DNA from 3 places in the Vreelandella sp. 2A-K22 genome. Region 2 is predicted to be linked to each of the others. Evidence: predicted binding sites of a transcription regulator. Region 2 holds the regulator's gene; each other region holds the start of a gene.
What was found. The regulator FNR, encoded in region 2, switches genes on or off when oxygen is low (the NO sensors DNR and NnrR bind a similar motif). The targets are predictions, from matches to a motif close to TTGATNTANATCAA.
Positions count from the first base shown of each region.

Region 1: trhP (prephenate-dependent tRNA uridine(34) hydroxylase TrhP) is a predicted target of FNR. The motif match lies at 3,225-3,238, and genes of this name have one in related genera.
Region 3: ACW17M_RS23100 (cytochrome ubiquinol oxidase subunit I) is a predicted target of FNR. The motif match lies at 3,319-3,332, and genes of this name have one in related genera.

Region 1 is NZ_JBSUGC010000016.1:142,774-148,506, reverse strand. Features, by position in the region: gene ACW17M_RS20465 (LysR family transcriptional regulator) at 1-438, shown strand, start outside; gene ACW17M_RS20460 (DoxX family protein) at 517-942, shown strand; gene ACW17M_RS20455 (DODA-type extradiol aromatic ring-opening family dioxygenase) at 1,022-1,759, shown strand; gene trhP (prephenate-dependent tRNA uridine(34) hydroxylase TrhP) at 1,752-3,122, opposite strand; gene ACW17M_RS20445 (DMT family transporter) at 3,263-4,138, opposite strand; gene ACW17M_RS20440 (D-alanyl-D-alanine carboxypeptidase family protein) at 4,227-5,558, opposite strand.
Region 2 is NZ_JBSUGC010000025.1:19,060-24,792, reverse strand. Features, by position in the region: gene ACW17M_RS23270 (heavy metal translocating P-type ATPase) at 1-556, shown strand, start outside; gene ccoS (cbb3-type cytochrome oxidase assembly protein CcoS) at 553-798, shown strand; gene ACW17M_RS23260 (sulfite exporter TauE/SafE family protein) at 795-1,487, shown strand; gene hemN (oxygen-independent coproporphyrinogen III oxidase) at 1,566-2,999, shown strand; gene fnr (fumarate/nitrate reduction transcriptional regulator Fnr) at 3,084-3,830, shown strand; gene ttcA (tRNA 2-thiocytidine(32) synthetase TtcA) at 3,823-4,743, opposite strand; gene ACW17M_RS23240 (3'-5' exonuclease family protein) at 5,006-5,659, opposite strand; gene ACW17M_RS23235 (DUF294 nucleotidyltransferase-like domain-containing protein) at 5,665-5,733, opposite strand, start outside.
Region 3 is NZ_JBSUGC010000024.1:21,962-27,694, forward strand. Features, by position in the region: gene ACW17M_RS23090 (homoserine kinase) at 1-242, opposite strand, end outside; gene polA (DNA polymerase I) at 423-3,212, shown strand; gene ACW17M_RS23100 (cytochrome ubiquinol oxidase subunit I) at 3,449-5,020, shown strand; gene cydB (cytochrome d ubiquinol oxidase subunit II) at 5,017-5,733, shown strand, end outside.

The DNA.
Region 1 (5,733 bases), on a different contig from region 2:
CGCCTACTGTTTTGCGCATCGCCTGAATATCTTGCCAACCACGGTGAACCCGACAGCGTTCAAGCCCTTGCCAAGCACCACTGCCTACGCTACCGCAGCGGCCAACAGAGCGCTGACTGGAAGATTGCCACGCAGTCATTGACGGTCAATGGCCCACTGGAAAGCAATAACGGCGATGTACTCACCCACGCCGCGGAAGCTGGCCTGGGCATCGCTCAGCAGCCCAGCTTTCTGGTCACAGAGAGTATCGCCAGCGGGCGTTTAGTGCCCATCTTGACCAATGAGCCAGCGGTACGGCTCGATGTTCATGCCCTCTACCCCGCCCGGCGCTACCTGCCCGCCAAGGTGGAGCGCTTCATCGACCTGCTCACCGAGGCGTGGGGCGATCCGCCAGTTTGGGAGCAGAACATTGGATTGTCGCCCATTACGCAACAGTGATGTGCAAAATACGCTGATTATCTCGATCTTATCCGGCTGTAAAGTAGCGTCATCAACCACTCGATGGAAGCTACTACGATGACAACGCATACTCACTCTGCCCCCTCTCTACAGCACTCTTTACAACCCCAGGCCATCTCGCTACTGCGCGTCGCACTGGGTGTGATGGCCCTTGCTCACGGTTTGCTCAAGGTGTTTGTATTTACCCTACCGGGCACCGTCGGCTATTTTGAATCACTGGGTTTACCAGGGTTTCTGGCCTACCTGACCATTGCTGCCGAAGTAGGCGGTGGAGCCGCCCTGATTCTGGGTGTTTACACCCGCTGGGTGAGCCTGGCACTGGTGCCGGTACTGCTCGGCGCTGCTTGGGTGCATCTTGGCAACGGCTGGATGTTCTCAAATGCCGGCGGCGGTTGGGAATTCCCGGTGTTCTGGACGCTGGCGTTAATCGTGCAAGCGGGCCTGGGCAGCGGCCGCTGGGTGCTAAGTAACCGATTCGCCTAACACCTAAAACTATCGCCTAACCCTATTGCCAGCGCTTGCTTACCGCCAGCGTTGGCCATGCTGCTGAGGAGACTCACTCATGTTACCTAGTCTGTTTATTTCCCATGGCTCGCCCATGCTGGCCCTCAATAAAACCCCGGCTCATGCCTTTCTACGCGAACTGGGCAGGCAGCTTGCGCCCAAGGCGGTGGTAGTGGTCTCAGCGCACTGGGAGAGCCTGGCGCTCAAGGTCAGCATCAGCGCCAAGCCAGAAACCATTCACGACTTTGGCGGCTTCCCACAGGCGCTTTTCGAGTGCCAGTATCCCGCCCCGGGTGAGCCGGAACTGGCTGAACGGCTGGCCGTGTTACTGGGCGCCGAGCGGGTAGAGCGCGGCCTGGATCACGGCGCCTGGGTGCCCCTTTCGCTGATGTTTCCTGACGCCAATGTGCCGGTTGTTTCGCTGTCGCTTCCGGTGCGCTGGAGCAATGCGGAGCTGGTCACGCTGGGCGAGCGCCTGTCGGCACTGCGGGAAGAGGGGATTTTGGTGATCGGCTCGGGCAGCCTGACCCATAACCTGTATGAAATCATGCCCCAGGAGAGCCCTATGCCCGCCTGGGTAGGTGCATTTGCCACTTGGGTGAGCGACCGCCTTATCGCCAATGATCGTGAAGCACTGCTTAGCTGGGAGAACGCCCCCAACGCGCGGGAGAACCACCCGACCCCTGAACACTTCCAGCCGCTGCTGGTGGCCATGGGGGCAGGAGGTGACGCAAAACAGCTACACCACAGCGTGGAGCACGGTGTGCTTGCAATGGACGTTTATGCGTTTAGCTGATCGCTACCCCCAACGATTCAGATTGTGCTGCTCTGGAAGGCTTGAGATCACGCATTAACAGCGCAAACTCAAGCTGTTCAGGGGTAATGCTGACCTTGGGAACGGGGATTCGCACGCGATGCCCAGAACCAGGTGCTGCGCTCTGCGCTTCACCTCGCAAGTTCTCGATATGCTCAAGCACGAAGCGGTGATTGCCACCTGGCAGCATAAGCTCCATGCCATCCCCTACTTCAAAGCGATTTTTAACCTCGACTTCCAACCTGCCACGAGCCGGATCGAAACCCAGCACTTCACCGACGAACTGTTGGTGAACGCCGATCGAGTTCCCCTGCTCATAGCTTTGGAACTCACCGTGCACATGGCGTTGATAGAAACCTTCGGTGTACCCTCTATTCGCCAGGTTCTCAAGTTCATCCATTAGCCGTTTATTGAAGGGGCGCCCAGCGACTGCGTCATCAATGGCTTGGCGATAGACTTGCGCTGTACGCGCAACGTAATAATGGGACTTGGTGCGCCCTTCAATCTTTAGTGACGCCACGCCCATTTGCGTCAGCCGAGCGACATGCTGCACCGCGCGCAGATCCTTGGAGTTCATGATGTAGGTGCCGTGTTCATCCTCATACACAGGCATCAGCTTGCCAGGGCGTGAAACGTCTTCAATCAGCGCCGAAAGCTCGTCTGGGCTGCCGACCGCTGCACTGCCACTTCCTTGGGCGGCTATTAAGTCGCCCGTGTCATCCTGGGTCGCTGCTACGGTGTTGTATTTCCAGCGACACGCGTTGGTACAGGTACCTTGATTAGGGTCGCGATGATTGAAATAACCCGACAGCAGGCAACGCCCTGAATAGGCGATACACAGTGCGCCGTGAACAAAGGTTTCGATCTCTAAGCCTGGGCACTGTTCGCGTATTTCGCCGATCTCTTCCAGTGATAGCTCCCTAGACAAAATGATGCGGCTGATACCCTGCCGCTGCCAGAATTGGGCGGCAGCCCAGTTGACGACGTTCGATTGCACCGAGAGGTGGATAGGTTGATCCGGCCAGCGATCACGAACCATCATAATCAAACCGGGATCCGACATAATCAGCGCATCGGGCCCTGCCTCGATCACCGGCGCCATATCCTGAAGGTAGGTTTTCAGTTTGCTATTGTGAGGGGCAATGTTGGAAGCAACGTAAAACTGCTTGCCTCGGGCATGGGCATACTCGATACCACGGTGTAAGTTATCAATTTTAAAATCGTTGTTGCGCACTCTGAGAGAGTAGCGTGGCTGCCCTGCGTAGACCGCATCGGCCCCATAGGCAAAGGCGTAACGCATGTTCTTGAAGGTGCCGGCAGGGGAAAGTAGTTCGGGGGCTTGCATAGACAGTCACCGTGATCAGGACGATGGCTCGCAGCGGACTGCGATGAAAGGCCAGGATTATAACCAGCCCAAACCCGCCGTTTTGGCAAGCTCACCGCTTCCGTGACCTAGATCAAAAAGTGGCGGTAGAGTGACGTCAGTTAGGCGGTAGGACGACGTTTAAGGGTTGTCCTACGGTCGTGATACGCTACCGCTAACCCGCTGCCCATTATCAAGGCGCTGCCTACCCAAACCCAGAGATCCGGCATTTCACCCCAAAACCACCAGCCCAGCAGTACCGCCCAGAGCATGGCGGTGTAATCAAAAGGCGCGGCGATGGCCGCAGGGGCAAACCGGAAGGCCAAGGTGATAAAAGCGGTGGCTGCAACGCCCAATACTCCCGAGGCGAAAAAGCCTACCCAGTGCCACGGCTGGGGTGTTTGCCATACCCAGGGCAGCGTTAGCGCGGTCACCACCAGCGGCACACAGGTCATGTAAAACAGCATTGCCCAGAGGTGTTCGCGGGCGCCGTAGCGCCGGGCGGTAATCATCATCAGCGCATAGAATAGCGCCGCCCCCACCAATACCAGCGCGCCCATCTGAAACGCATCGCCGTTGGGCCGCACCACGATCAGCACCCCCGCAAACCCCACCAAGGATGCGATCAGCACCGGTGGATCAATGCGCTCACCCAACAATGGCACCGAAAGCAGGGTCACAAACAGCGGCGCCACAAAGGCAATCGCCGTGGCCTCCGCCAGGGGGAGCAGCGTTAGCCCCCATACGAAACAGACCATGGTGGCGGTATAAATCAATCCGCGCAGCAAATGGATGCCCGGCCGTTTCGTACGCAGCTTGCGTAACCCACCGGCAAAATGGGCAAGCAGCGCAATCAGCGGTAGCGATACCAAGGCACGGAAGAAAATAATCTGCAGTGGCGAGTGCACTTCACCTAACCACTTGGAAACAGCGTCGCCTAGGGCGAGGAAAAGAACGCCCAAACACATGCAGAGTATGCCTTTCAGCGAGGTTGTCACCGCGATCTCCCTGTTCACTGGTCAATACAAAGTGCCAAAAAAGAAAAACCCCGCCAATTAGCCATTGGCGGGGTGATGACGGCCCCCCTTACAAGCTGGCGTTAACGACCATACAGTCCATACCTTGGGAGTGCAGCTCACGGCACGCTTGGCGAGCGCGCTGCTCGTCCAATGCCATTAGCCGGGCGCGATAAACAGGGTTTTGGCCCTCTACCGTGTCTACAGCAATGCGTCCGCCTAAAGTCTGAGCAATCCGCTGAGCCGCCTGCTGCGCCAATTGCCGTGCCTGGGCTTCACGACTGAAAGCACCCACTTGCACCCCCCAGCCACCGCCCGTTTCAGTGACAGAGGCCATCTTGCGTTCACGCTCAATGAACGCTTGAAGTGGGTCGGGCTGTGGATCTTCGCTTGCCGGCGTGGGGCGCTGAATGGTGACAATATCAGCTAGCTGTTCTTCAAGATCGACAACCGGCGTTGAGGGGGTAGAGTTACTCGATGGTGACAATGTTGACGTTTCGACCACCGCCAGCAGGGGTTGGCGTGGCGCTGGCTGCTGTGGTGCCACCGGCTGAGCAGGGGGTGCAAAGGCCATAAATTCCCGCGAGAAGCTGGTGTCACCCATCCAGCTTTGCTGGTCGCGTAGGGACGCACGCAAGAAGCTACGATCCAGCAGATTGGCCATATGGGTATCCCGGGACTGGGATGAAAAACCACCCATGACGACGCCCACCAGCCGCCGATCACCGCGCACTGCGGTAGTGGCCACGTTAAAGCCAGAGGCGCGAATGAACCCCGTTTTTAGGCCATCGGCACCTGGGTAGTCACGCACCAATCGATTGTGGCTGGTGTGCCGGGTGCCGCGGTAGGTAAACTCTTGCAGGCCGAAGTAGTGGTAGTACTGGGGGAAGTCCTGCATCACGCGTACCGAAAGCGTGAGCATATCCCGCGCGGTGGTGATTTGGCCGTCATCCGGCAAGCCAGAGGCATTGCGAAAGGTGGTGGCATGCATGCCCAGCTCGCGTGCCTTGGTGGTCATCATTTGGGCAAAGTGGGCTTCGCTACCGCCCAGGGCTTCGGCAACCACTGCGGCAACATCATTGGCAGAGCGAACCGCGAGTGCGCGAATAGCGGTATCCACCGGAATTGAGCTGCCCGCCGCCAGCCACAGTTTGACAGCAGGCTTGGCGGCAGCGTAATGGGAAACCGGCAAGGGTTGGTCCAAGCGCAGCGTACCCTCTTCTAACGCTTCAAAGGTTAGATAGAGCGTCATCATTTTGGTAAGCGACGCAGGATAGCGCTGATCGTCAATATTCTCGGCGTAAAGCACTTCGCCATTGTCCAGATCAACGACAATACCCGCATAGCGCGGGTTGTCGGCATGCGCAGTAGTGACCATCGCAAGTATGAGCAGCATTAGCATACTCAAAAACCCTATCGCCGACGCTCCCCCGGCAGCGCTTTTTATCCTCGCATACATACCTGCCCCTTGCTTGTTATCAATGCGCTAGTTCGAATCGCTGTTTAACCAACCTGCCGCTGCTTAACTACCATGCCACACTCAAGCTACAACACAAGGCTTGCCCAAGCGGCACGCG
Region 2 (5,733 bases):
TGCCGCCACGATCAAAGCCCTCCAGACTCTGGGGTTAAGCGTGGAGCTGCTATCTGGTGACACCGAAGATGCCGTGGAAAGCCTGGCCGATCAGCTCAATATTGCCATCTGGCATGCGGGCACCAGCCCGGAAGGCAAGCTGGCCCGGATGAAAGAGCTTCAAGCCGCAGGCGAAACTGTGGCGATGATTGGTGACGGCATTAACGACGTGCCGGTGTTAGCCGGTGCCGATGTGGCGATTGCCATGAATGGCGCAACGGACCTAGCCCGCACCCGCGCCGACGCAGTGCTGCTCAGCCCACGCCTGATGCGGATTTTTGAGGCCATCGAGATTTCCCGCGCCACCCGGCGTATCATGCGCCAGAACATGATTTGGTCAGTGTGCTACAACTTTTCGGCGCTGCCGCTGGCGGCAATGGGTCTGGTGCCGCCCTGGCTAGCTGCAATTGGAATGTCGCTTAGCTCGCTAGTAGTGGTGGGTAATGCCCTGCGACTGTCGCGCTGGCGACCTCAGCCCGCGCCAACGCTCGACACCTCAACACCGGTGGCCGCATGACGATTCTTTATCTGTTGATCCCGCTTTCCCTGATTTTGCTGGGCCTCGCCGTCTGGGCGTTTTTCTGGGCGGTGAAAAATGATCAGTTCGATGACCTAGAAGGCCCAGCGCACCGCATTCTATTTGATGAGGATGAAAACGATCTTAGCCCTGAGCAGCGCCGCCAGCATCAGCAGGCAAAGCAAAAATCTTCCGAACCATCAGCGGCAGACACACCCGACGACCAAGAGCCTCGGCCATGAATCCAACGGGGCTTGATCTGCCGCCGCTAATGGCGGCGTTTGTGTTTGGCTTGATGGGCGGCGCCCACTGCATTGGTATGTGTGGCGGCATTATGAGCGCGCTCACCTTTGCAGTCCCCCCCAGCATGCGTCATCCGGCGCGCATGGGAGGCCTGCTGCTCAGCTACAACACAGGCCGCATTGTTAGCTATATGAGCGCAGGCGCGCTGGTGGCACTGCTAGGCACGCTGTTTTCCCTTTCTGCTACGGCACGCCTGCTACTCCAGGTATTTGCCGCACTGATGCTGATCTTAATGGCACTGTATATCGCCAACTGGTGGAAAGGGCTGCTCAAAGTGGAGGCCGTTGGCCGGCGACTATGGCGCTTTATCGAACCCGTGGGGCGTCGCTTGATGCCCGTAGTGCATATTCCCCAAGCCTTCGCCCTGGGAGCGCTCTGGGGCTGGCTCCCCTGCGGGTTGGTCTACTCCATGTTGGCCTGGAGCTTAGCGATTGCCGACCCGCTTCAGGGCGCTCTACTCATGGGCGCCTTTGGGCTTGGCACCCTACCTGCGCTGCTTGCCACTGGCCTGGCTGCCCGCCAGCTCAGCCATTTGATACGTCACCCCGCGACCCGCAGCGTGGCAGCGCTGACAATTATCGCTTTTGCACTGTGGCAACTGTGGACGCTTTCGGTACACAACCTCTAATAGCATGACGTGGCTCAACATTTACCTCCTAACCACGGGTTAGGCTAGCGGCATTTCCTAACGTCGGAGCGCCCCTTCATGCCCGTTCATACCCCTGCTGCCTTGCCTCTTGCACCCGCTGCTGCCGCAGCCCCTATGCAGCCGGTGTGGGACGAAGCGTTACTGAGTCGCTACGACACCAACGGCCCACGCTACACCTCCTACCCCACGGCGCTGTCGTTTCACGACCAATTTACCCCTGGCGACCTGACCCAGGCATTGGAGCGTAGCAATGCCAGTAAGCGTCCGCTCTCTCTGTACGTTCATGTGCCCTTCTGCCGCAAGATCTGCTTCTACTGCGCGTGTAATAAAATCGCTACCAAAAACACTGCCCTTGCCGAGCCCTATATAGCCCGGCTTGACCGTGAAATGGTGCTGACCGCACGCCACTTGGATACATCACGACCGGTGGAGCAGTTGCATTGGGGCGGCGGCACGCCGACATTTCTCAGTTTGAACCAGATGGGCGACCTGATTGATCGACTGGATGCACGTTTTGGTCTTTCATCGTCTGCTGATCGCGATTACGCAATTGAAATAGATCCTCGCGAAGCGGATGTGTTTACGCTGCGCCATCTCGAATCCCTCGGCTTTAATCGCATCAGCCTGGGCGTGCAGGATTTAAGCCCGCTGGTGCAGAAAGCGATTAACCGTATTCAGCCTCGGGTACTTACCGAAACGCTGATGGAGGAGGCGCATCGCCTGGGCTTTCGCTCGCTCAATCTCGACCTAATTTATGGCTTGCCATTTCAGACTGAAAAGAGCTTTGCCAACACCCTACGCCAGGTGATCGAGCTCAACCCGGCGCGCCTTTCTGTGTTTAATTACGCGCATATGCCCGAGCGTTTTGCCCCGCAGCGGCGCATTAATGTCGATGACTTGCCAGGCGGAGAAGAGAAGCTAGCGATTCTGCGCACCACCATCGAAATGCTCACCGCAGCTGGCTATGTGCATATCGGTATGGATCACTTTGCCCGCCCTGACGATAGCCTGGCTATTGCCCAGCGCGAAGGCTCGCTGCAGCGCAACTTCCAGGGCTACTCCAGCCATGCTCAGTGCGACTTAATCGGGCTTGGCGTATCGGCGATTTCGCGCATTGATGACGTCTATGCGCAGAACCCGAGCGATCTGGCAAGCTACGAAGCGACGCTGGATCAGGGGCAGCTTGCCACCGTGCGTGGCATACGCTTAAGTGATGACGACCTGATCCGGCGGGACGTGATTGAGCGGCTGATGTGCGATATGGGCATTGACCTGGCCGCCGTTAGTCAACGCTGGAACATCGATGCCCCCCGCTACTTTGCGCCAGCGCTTGAGCGCCTGCAGAGCGCCGAACAGGATGGCCTGCTGACCCGCCGCGGTGATCAGCTTAACGCCACGCCGACGGGGCGGCTGCTGATTCGCCATATAGCAATGGCGTTTGATACCCATCTTTCCGGGCAAACGGGACAACAGTATTCTAAGATTGTTTAATCACCTTATTGCAGGCATGCTAAAGCGACTATAATAAGTAAGGATTTTCTAATTGATAAGCGGGACCCTCTCAAGGAGCAAAGCATGTTGGAACCCATGAGCCGTCGGCGCTCGCTACTCCATGAAGCTCGCTGCCAAACCTGCAGTTTGAGCTCACTGTGCCTGCCACTTGCCCTTGAGCTGGACGACGTGGGGCAGTTCGACGCCATTATTCGTCGTCGCGCGCCGCTGAAAAAAGGCGAACCGCTGTTTCGTCAGGGCGACACCTTTACCAGCGTTTACGCAGTCCGTTCGGGCAGTTTGAAACAGATCACCGCCGAAGGTAACGGCAGCGAGCAGTTGACCAATTTCTACCTGCCCAGTGAATTGGTGGGGTTGGATGGCATTGACGAAGAGCATTACCCCGGTAGCGTTATCGCCCTGGAAACGACCACCGTCTGCGAGATTCCTTTTGACCGCCTGGACTTACTCTCGGAGGAGCTACCCGAACTGCGTGGCCAGCTTTATCGTAGCATGAGCAAAGAGTTGCGCGATGACCGGCGTATGATGCGGCTACTTTCGCGTAAAACCGCCGATCAGCGGCTAGCAAGTTTTTTGATTACCCTCTCGGATCGTTTTCGTCGCCGGGGCTACTCGCCTTACAGCTTTCGCCTCTCAATGCCCAGGGCTGATATCGGCAACTACCTGGGCTTAGCGGTGGAAACGGTCAGCCGCATACTAAGCCGCTTTCAGCAGCAGAGCGTGGTGGCGGTCTCCGGGCGAGAGGTCAACATTCTCGATATGCCGCGCTTGATTACCCTCGCCGAAGAGGAAGAGCAAACAGTTAGCTGACGTTAAAGGCTTGGATACGCCCCGCCAGTAGCTCTGCTTGCTTGGCCTCAAGGCCTTCAAAATCGAACAGGCTGCGGTCGGCCAACTGGGAAGGGGCAATGTTGGTGACAGCCTTGAACATGCTCTCCAGGCGGCCAGGAAACTTTTTGTCCCACTCGGCGAGCATCTCTTTGACCACCTGACGCTGCATATTAGGCTGTGAACCGCACAGGTTGCAGGGAATAATCGGAAACGCCATCAGCCGCGAAAACTCGGCGATATCAGCCTCTTTGCAGTAGGCCAACGGCCGAATAACGATATTCTTCCCATCATCGGATAGCAGCTTTGGCGGCATCGCTTTCAGGTTGCCGCCAAAGAACATATTGAGAAACAGTGTTTCGAGAATATCTTCCCGGTGATGGCCCAGGGCTATCTTATTGGCGCCAATCTCTTCGGCAAAGCCATACAACGAGCCGCGCCGCAGCCGTGAACAAAGCGCGCAGGTGGTTTTACCTTCCGGGGTTTTCTCTTTTACCACCGAGTAAGTATCGCGCTCGACAATGTGGTACTCCACGCCCTGCTTATCCAGATACGCAGGCAATACGTGCTCGGGAAAACCCGGCTGTTTTTGATCCAGATTGACCGCTACCAGCGAAAAATTGACCGGCGCATTGCGCTGCAAATTGCGCAAAATCTCCAGCATCGTGTAGCTGTCCTTTCCACCGGAGAGGCAGACCATTACGCGATCACCTTCATTGATCATTTGATAATCAATGATCGCATTGCCCACTTCTCGGCGCAGACGCTTTTGCAGCTTGTTAAATTCACGCTTCTGCTTCGCATCAGCCAGCTCAGGCTGGTCGTGCTCAGCGTCAGCTGGGGTGGCTCCAACCGTATCAAGGTGAGCAGGATCAAAGTGATCAAGAGTTTGCATGGTATAAGCACTGCCGAGGGTAGAAGGCGTGAGAGAAAAAAGTAATAACTATTCTAACAACACTCACCGCCTGACCCAACTAATCAGACGTAGCCACACAAGATATCGCAATTGGAAGTGACTATTTTGACCGCTGCACCATACCTCGGTGCGAGGGCAGCTTGGAGCGAGGGTCTTTTGTCATGGATGACAAAAGTAGCGCCCAGGGAGGGGTTCACAGCGCCCTCGCGGAAAGCTGTCCTCGCCACGACGAAAGAGACTACTATGCCACCTGCGCCATAATACGCTGCAGGCGCATATACAGCAGTGCGCTGGCGGTGGCCTCTCCAAGCACACTCTGCATGCCCATGACGGGTACTTGCCAGCATGCCAACGCCTGGGCGAAGCTGCTGGGCGCTTCGACCTCCGGGTGCAAACGGCGCAGTTGGCGCTGATGCAGTTTTGCCACATCGACCTGGGCGTTGGGCAGGGCAAAATTCAGCCGCTTACTGAGTAGTGCATTCAATGCTCCAATGCGCTTCTCTAACTGCCAGCCAACGATGGGCCGATTGCCGATAAATTCTACTAGCGCGCTCAAGTTATCACTATTTGGTGGCAGTATCTCCCCCGCCTCGCACAGCAAGTGATGACGGCGCAGCGTTGCGCTCTCGGGCTGCTTTGCGCTACCAAGGGTGATCACAAAAGCACGACTGGTATGCACCTGCTGATGGCTCAGCACCACTGCCGCCACGCTGATCACAGGTGATGATTGCGTGGGCGTTGCTGTGCAGGCGAGCGCCACCAGCTCTTCGCCCATATAGGGCTGAAACAGCCAGGCATAGGGGGAATCTGCACAACGACGCCGGTCACTTTCACGCCTTAACAAGGTGCGCAGCGAGCCGCTAAATAGCGTCACATGTCGATCTAACAGCCGCATTCCGCTCACGAATACTCCAAATGGTAACGGTGGGAAAGCCGCTGCTTAAAGTCTTTGACAATATGCATCGCTTC
Region 3 (5,733 bases), on a different contig from region 2:
GTGCCGGGCACCGGTAAGCGGTGCTCGTCCAAATAGTCCAGCAGTTCGACAAAGAACGGCAGTTCTGCGTGTTCGCCCTGTTCGAACAGGGTTAATACCAGTTCGCGGCGGTCGGTAGTCACAAAAAAAGTCGAATTTTCGGTGCCGTTCGCGACTCCCTTAAGGGAAACAAAACTGCCCACATCAAATTTTTCTAAAAACGCGGCGACCTGTGCGTCGCTAAGCGGAGTAAATACAGCCATGAGAGTCTCGCCCAGGTTGCTAAGCCCATTATTGTAGCGGCTTGGTCGCTCAGTTGGCAGCGTTGTTGTGATAAGAGAGTCGAGTTTGGCTCTACAGGCTGCCTGTGCAACGCGTATCATGTGAGGCACTCTTATTGGCAATTCTTTTTAAGCAATCTTATTTAACAATGGAACTTGGTTATGGCTCGCGCTCCGATCGTCCTCGTCGATGGCTCTTCCTATCTGTACCGTGCCTTTCATGCGCTGCCGCCGCTAACGACCTCCAATGGTCAGCCAACGGGCGCGGTGAAAGGCGTGTTAAACATGCTCAAACGGCTGATTAAGGATTATCCCGAAAGCCCCATGGCGGTGGTGTTTGACGCGCCGGGCAAAACCTTCCGTGATGAGCTGTACAGCGACTATAAAGCGCACCGCCCGCCGATGCCCGATGACCTACGCAGCCAGATCGCTCCGCTGCACGCCTGCGTGAAGGCGCTGGGCCTGCCGCTGCTTTGTGTTGACGGCGTAGAGGCGGACGATGTGATTGGCACCCTGGCCCATCACGCCACCCAGGCGGGCCGCGATGCAGTGATCTCCACCGGCGATAAGGATATGGCGCAACTGGTCAATGCCCATATTACCCTGGTGAACACCATGAAGGATGAAACCCTGGATGAGGCGGGCGTAGAAGAAAAATTCGGCCTGCCGCCCGCATTGATTATCGATTTTCTCGCTCTGATGGGTGACAAGGTCGATAACATTCCCGGTGTGCCCGGCGTGGGTGAGAAGACCGCTATTGGCCTGCTGCAAGGCATGGGCGGTGGGCTGGAGACCATTTATGGTGACTTAGAACGAGTGAAAACGCTCACTTTCCGGGGCGCCAAAACACTGCCCAAGAAGCTTGAAGAGCATCGCGATCAGGCGTTTCTCTCCTATCAGCTGGCCACCATTAAAGTCGACTGCGAGTTGCCGGTGGGCTTGGATGATTTGGATATTGCTCATCCGGATCGCGAAGCGCTGGTCACCCTGTATAAAGAGATGGAATTCCGCCAGTGGCTGGGTGAGCTGCTGGAAGGCAAAGACGAAGGCGTGGATGACGTTAAGGGCGGCGAGCCTGCGCCCGTAAGCGCTGAGGAAGATGGTAGCGAGTCCGAGGGGGCGAGCGCTTCTGTGCAAGCCTCTGTTCGTGAGGATCAGGTCATCCTCGAACAGGTAGACTTCGATCGCTGGCTGGATCGGCTGCAAAACGCCGAGCGCTTCTGCTTCGACCTGGAAACCACCAGCCTTAATTATATGGACGCAGAAATCGTCGGGGTTGGCTTTTCGCTGGAAGCGGGGGAGGCGGCCTATATCCCGCTTGCCCACGACTACCTGGATGCGCCTAAGCAGCTTGACCGTAAAACGGTGCTGGCGGCGCTAAAACCGCTGCTGGAAGACCCGACAAAAACCAAGATTGGCCAAAACCTCAAGTACGATATTTCCGTGTTGGCCAACTATGCGATTTCCGTGGCAGGCCCATTTGCTGACACCATGCTGGCGTCGTATGTGCTCAATTCCACCGCCACCCGGCACGATATGGATTCGCTGGCGCTCAAGTATTTGGGTGAAAAGACCATCTCCTTTGAAGAGATTGCCGGTAAGGGCGCCAAGCAGTTGACCTTTAACCAGATTGCCCTGGAGCAAGCGGCGCCATACGCCTGCGAAGATGTCGATATCACCCTGCGGCTGCAGCAAGCGCTGCGTCCCCAGGTCGAAAGCGAAGGGCGTCTGGCGGAGGTGCTGGATAATATTGAGCTGCCGCTGATCAAAGTGCTCTCGCGCATCGAGCGAAACGGTGTCGCCGTGGATGCTGAGCTACTGCACAAACAGAGCCAACAGTTAGAGCAGCGCATTGGCGAATTAGAACGCGAGGCGTTTGAACTGGCCGGGCGCGAATTTAATCTCGGCTCACCCAAGCAGTTAGGGCAGATTCTGTTTGAAGAGCAGAAAATTCCGGTGCTCAAGAAAACCCCTAAAGGCGCACCTTCTACCGCGGAAGGTGTGCTGGAAGAGTTGGCGCTGGATTACCCGCTGCCCAAGGTGATTATGCAGCACCGGGGGCTGGCCAAGCTGAAGTCCACCTACACCGATAAGCTACCGCGTCTGCTCAATAAAGCCACTGGCCGGGTACACACCAGCTATCATCAGGCGGTCACTGCGACCGGGCGGCTGTCGTCGTCGGATCCCAACTTACAGAACATTCCCATCCGTACCGAAGAGGGGCGCAAAATTCGTCAGGCATTTATTGCCCGCCCTGGCTACCGTATTGTCGCCGCCGATTACTCGCAAATTGAGCTGCGTATTATGGCGCATTTATCTGAAGATAAAGGGCTGCTGGAAGCGTTTGCCGAAGGGCGTGATATTCACACCGCCACGGCGGCAGAAGTCTTCGGCACCTCTCTTGAGAAGGTCTCTGGCGATCAGCGCCGTAGCGCCAAAGCGATTAACTTCGGCTTGATCTACGGCATGAGTGCCTGGGGGCTGTCGCGTCAGCTGCATATCGAGCGCAACCAGGCGCAAACCTACATTGATCGTTACTTTGACCGCTATCCCAGCGTGGCCCGCTATATGGAGCGCATTCGCTCGCAAGCAGCAGAGGATGGTTTTGTCGAAACTGTATTAGGGCGGCGGCTTTACCTGCCGGAAATTCAGTCGCAAAACCGCAACCGCCGCCAAGGCGCTGAGCGCACCGCGATTAACGCGCCGATGCAGGGCACTGCCGCCGATATTATCAAGCAGGCGATGATCGATGTGGATGCGTGGCTAGCGGAAGGCGAGTTCGATGCGCTGATGGTGATGCAGGTGCACGATGAACTGGTGTTTGAAGTCGCCGAGAAACAGGTCGAGGCCTTTATCGAGCAGGTGCAAAAACGCATGCAGGGCGCGGCTGAGCTGAAAGTACCGCTGATTGTAGAAGCGGAGAGCGGTGCCAATTGGGATGAAGCGCACTAATGCCTACTACCAACACCGCAAGCCTCATTCGTTTACGCCTGCGTCTCTGAATGAGGAAGGGGGTGGATGGCATATTGTCGCAACAGTGCAATGCTTAAGTAAGGAATTGATCAAGATCAAATTGTTGGCTCGGGTGGAGGAATAGCCTATACACATCGCTTTGCCTGGGTTAGCACCTGTCTGTGGTTTCCCGGTGGGGCGAAAGGTGTGTTTAAGCTATCCATCGGGAGTCACTCATGGACATTGTTGAATTATCCAGGTTGCAGTTCGCCTTTACGGCGATGGTGCATTTCCTGTTTGTACCCTTAACGCTAGGGCTGTCGATACTTCTGGCGATCATGGAGTCGGTCTATGTCATGACCGGTAAAACCATTTATCGTCAGATGACCAAATTCTGGGGCAAGCTGTTTGGTATTAACTTTGCGTTAGGGGTAACGACCGGTATCGCCATGGAGTTCCAGTTCGGCACTAACTGGTCGTACTACTCTCACTATGTCGGCGATATTTTCGGAGCGCCCCTGGCGATAGAAGCCTTGATGGCGTTCTTCCTTGAGTCGACGCTGGTCGGGCTATTCTTCTTCGGCTGGGATCGCCTGTCAAAAGAGAAGCACCTGGCGGTTACCTGGTTCATGGCCTTGGCGACCAATATGTCAGCCCTGTGGATTCTGGTAGCCAATGGCTGGATGCAGCACCCCGTAGGGTCGGAGCTCAACCTAGCCACCATGCGTATGGAGTTGGTCAGCTTTGCAGAGGTACTGCTCAACCCCGTCGCCCAAGTCAAATTTGTGCATACCGTGTCAGCGGGGTACGTCACCGGGGCGATTTTCGTGTTGGCGATTTCAAGCTGGTACCTGCTCAAGGGGCGTGAGATTGCCTTTGCGCGGCGCAGCTTTGCGATTGCTTCTGCCTTCGGGTTGGCCAGCGCGCTATCGGTCATTGTACTGGGCGATGAGTCTGGCTATGAGCTGGGGGATGTGCAGAAGGTCAAGCTGGCCGCCATCGAAGCAGAGTGGCAAACCCATCCCGCACCTGCGGCTTTCACGCTATTTGGGCTCCCCAACGAGGCGGAACAGCACACCGACTTTGCCATCCGCATACCTGGTGTGATGGGCTTGATCGCCACGCGCTCGCTGAATACCGAAGTGATGGGTATTCGGGAGCTTAAGGAAGAGCACCGCGAGCGCATCGTCAATGGCCAGGAAGCCTACGCACTCATGCAGCGCCTGCGCAGTGATGAAGAGCGCGAAGGGGATATGGCTCGGTTCGAGGAAGTGCGCAGCGATCTTGGTTATGGGCTACTGCTCAGTGCCTATAGCGACGATGTAGCCAATGCGACCACAGCCGAAATTGATCAAGCCGTTGAAGCGTCGATTCCTAAGGTTTGGCCGCTTTTCTGGTCTTTTCGGGCCATGGTCGCCGCGGGCTTTAGCATGCTGTTGCTGTTTGCGCTGGCCTTCTGGCATAGCGTACGTCGTCAGCCAGAGAAGTCCCGGTGGCTACTTCGCTTCGCGCTGTTCAGCCTACCGCTGCCTTGGATTGCCTGTGAAGCGGGCTGGTTCGTGGCCGAATATGGGCGTCAGCCGTGGGCAATCGGCGAGATATTGCCGGTGCACTTGGCCATTTCCAGCCTGACTGCTGAGCAGGTGCTGTTTACCCTGATTTCTATTGGCGTCCTCTACACCACCTTCGTCATCATCGAAATGTGGCTGATGCAACACTTTGCCCGCAAAGGGCCCTCCGGTAGCGGTTACCTGGATGATGACGCTGAGTCTGACTATCCAATCTCAACCCCAGCACGGGAGGCATGATGATGGACTACGAAACCCTTAGGTTTGTCTGGTGGGTGCTGATCGGCGTGCTATTGGTGGGCTTCGCGGTCACCGATGGTTTTGATATGGGCGTTGCCGCCTTGCTCAACGTGGTCGGGCGCGGCGATGAGGAGCGCCGGGTGATGATCAACTCCATGGCGCCTCATTGGGACGGTAATCAGGTCTGGCTGGTCACCGCAGGGGGCGCACTGTTTGCTGCTTGGCCTCCAGTTTACGCAACAGCCTTCAATGGCTTCTATCTCGCCTTGATGCTGACGCTATTTGCGCTTTTCCTTCGCCCCCTGGCGTTCGATTATCGCTCCAAGTTGGAAAATCCCACATGGCGCCGTCGTTGGGATTGGGGGTTGACGATCGGCTCCGCCGTTCCCGCGCTGATCTTTGGTGTCGCTTTTGGCAATCTCTTGCAAGGCGTTCCCTTCCAGTTCGATGACTATCTGCGCCTGGAGTATCAGGGCGGCTTGCTGGGCCTATTGAACCCCTTTGCGCTATTGGCCGGGCTGTTGAGCCTGCTGATGTTCGTCACTCACGGAGCGGCTTGGTTGCAGCTTAAAACCGAGGGCGAACTGCGCAGCCGTAGTGCGGCCATCGGCAGCCTGACAGCACTGATATGCGCGGCACTGTTCGTGCTGGGTGGGGTGTGGCTGCTCCTGGGCGTTGATGGCTACCAAGTGACTAGCGTAATCGACACCCAA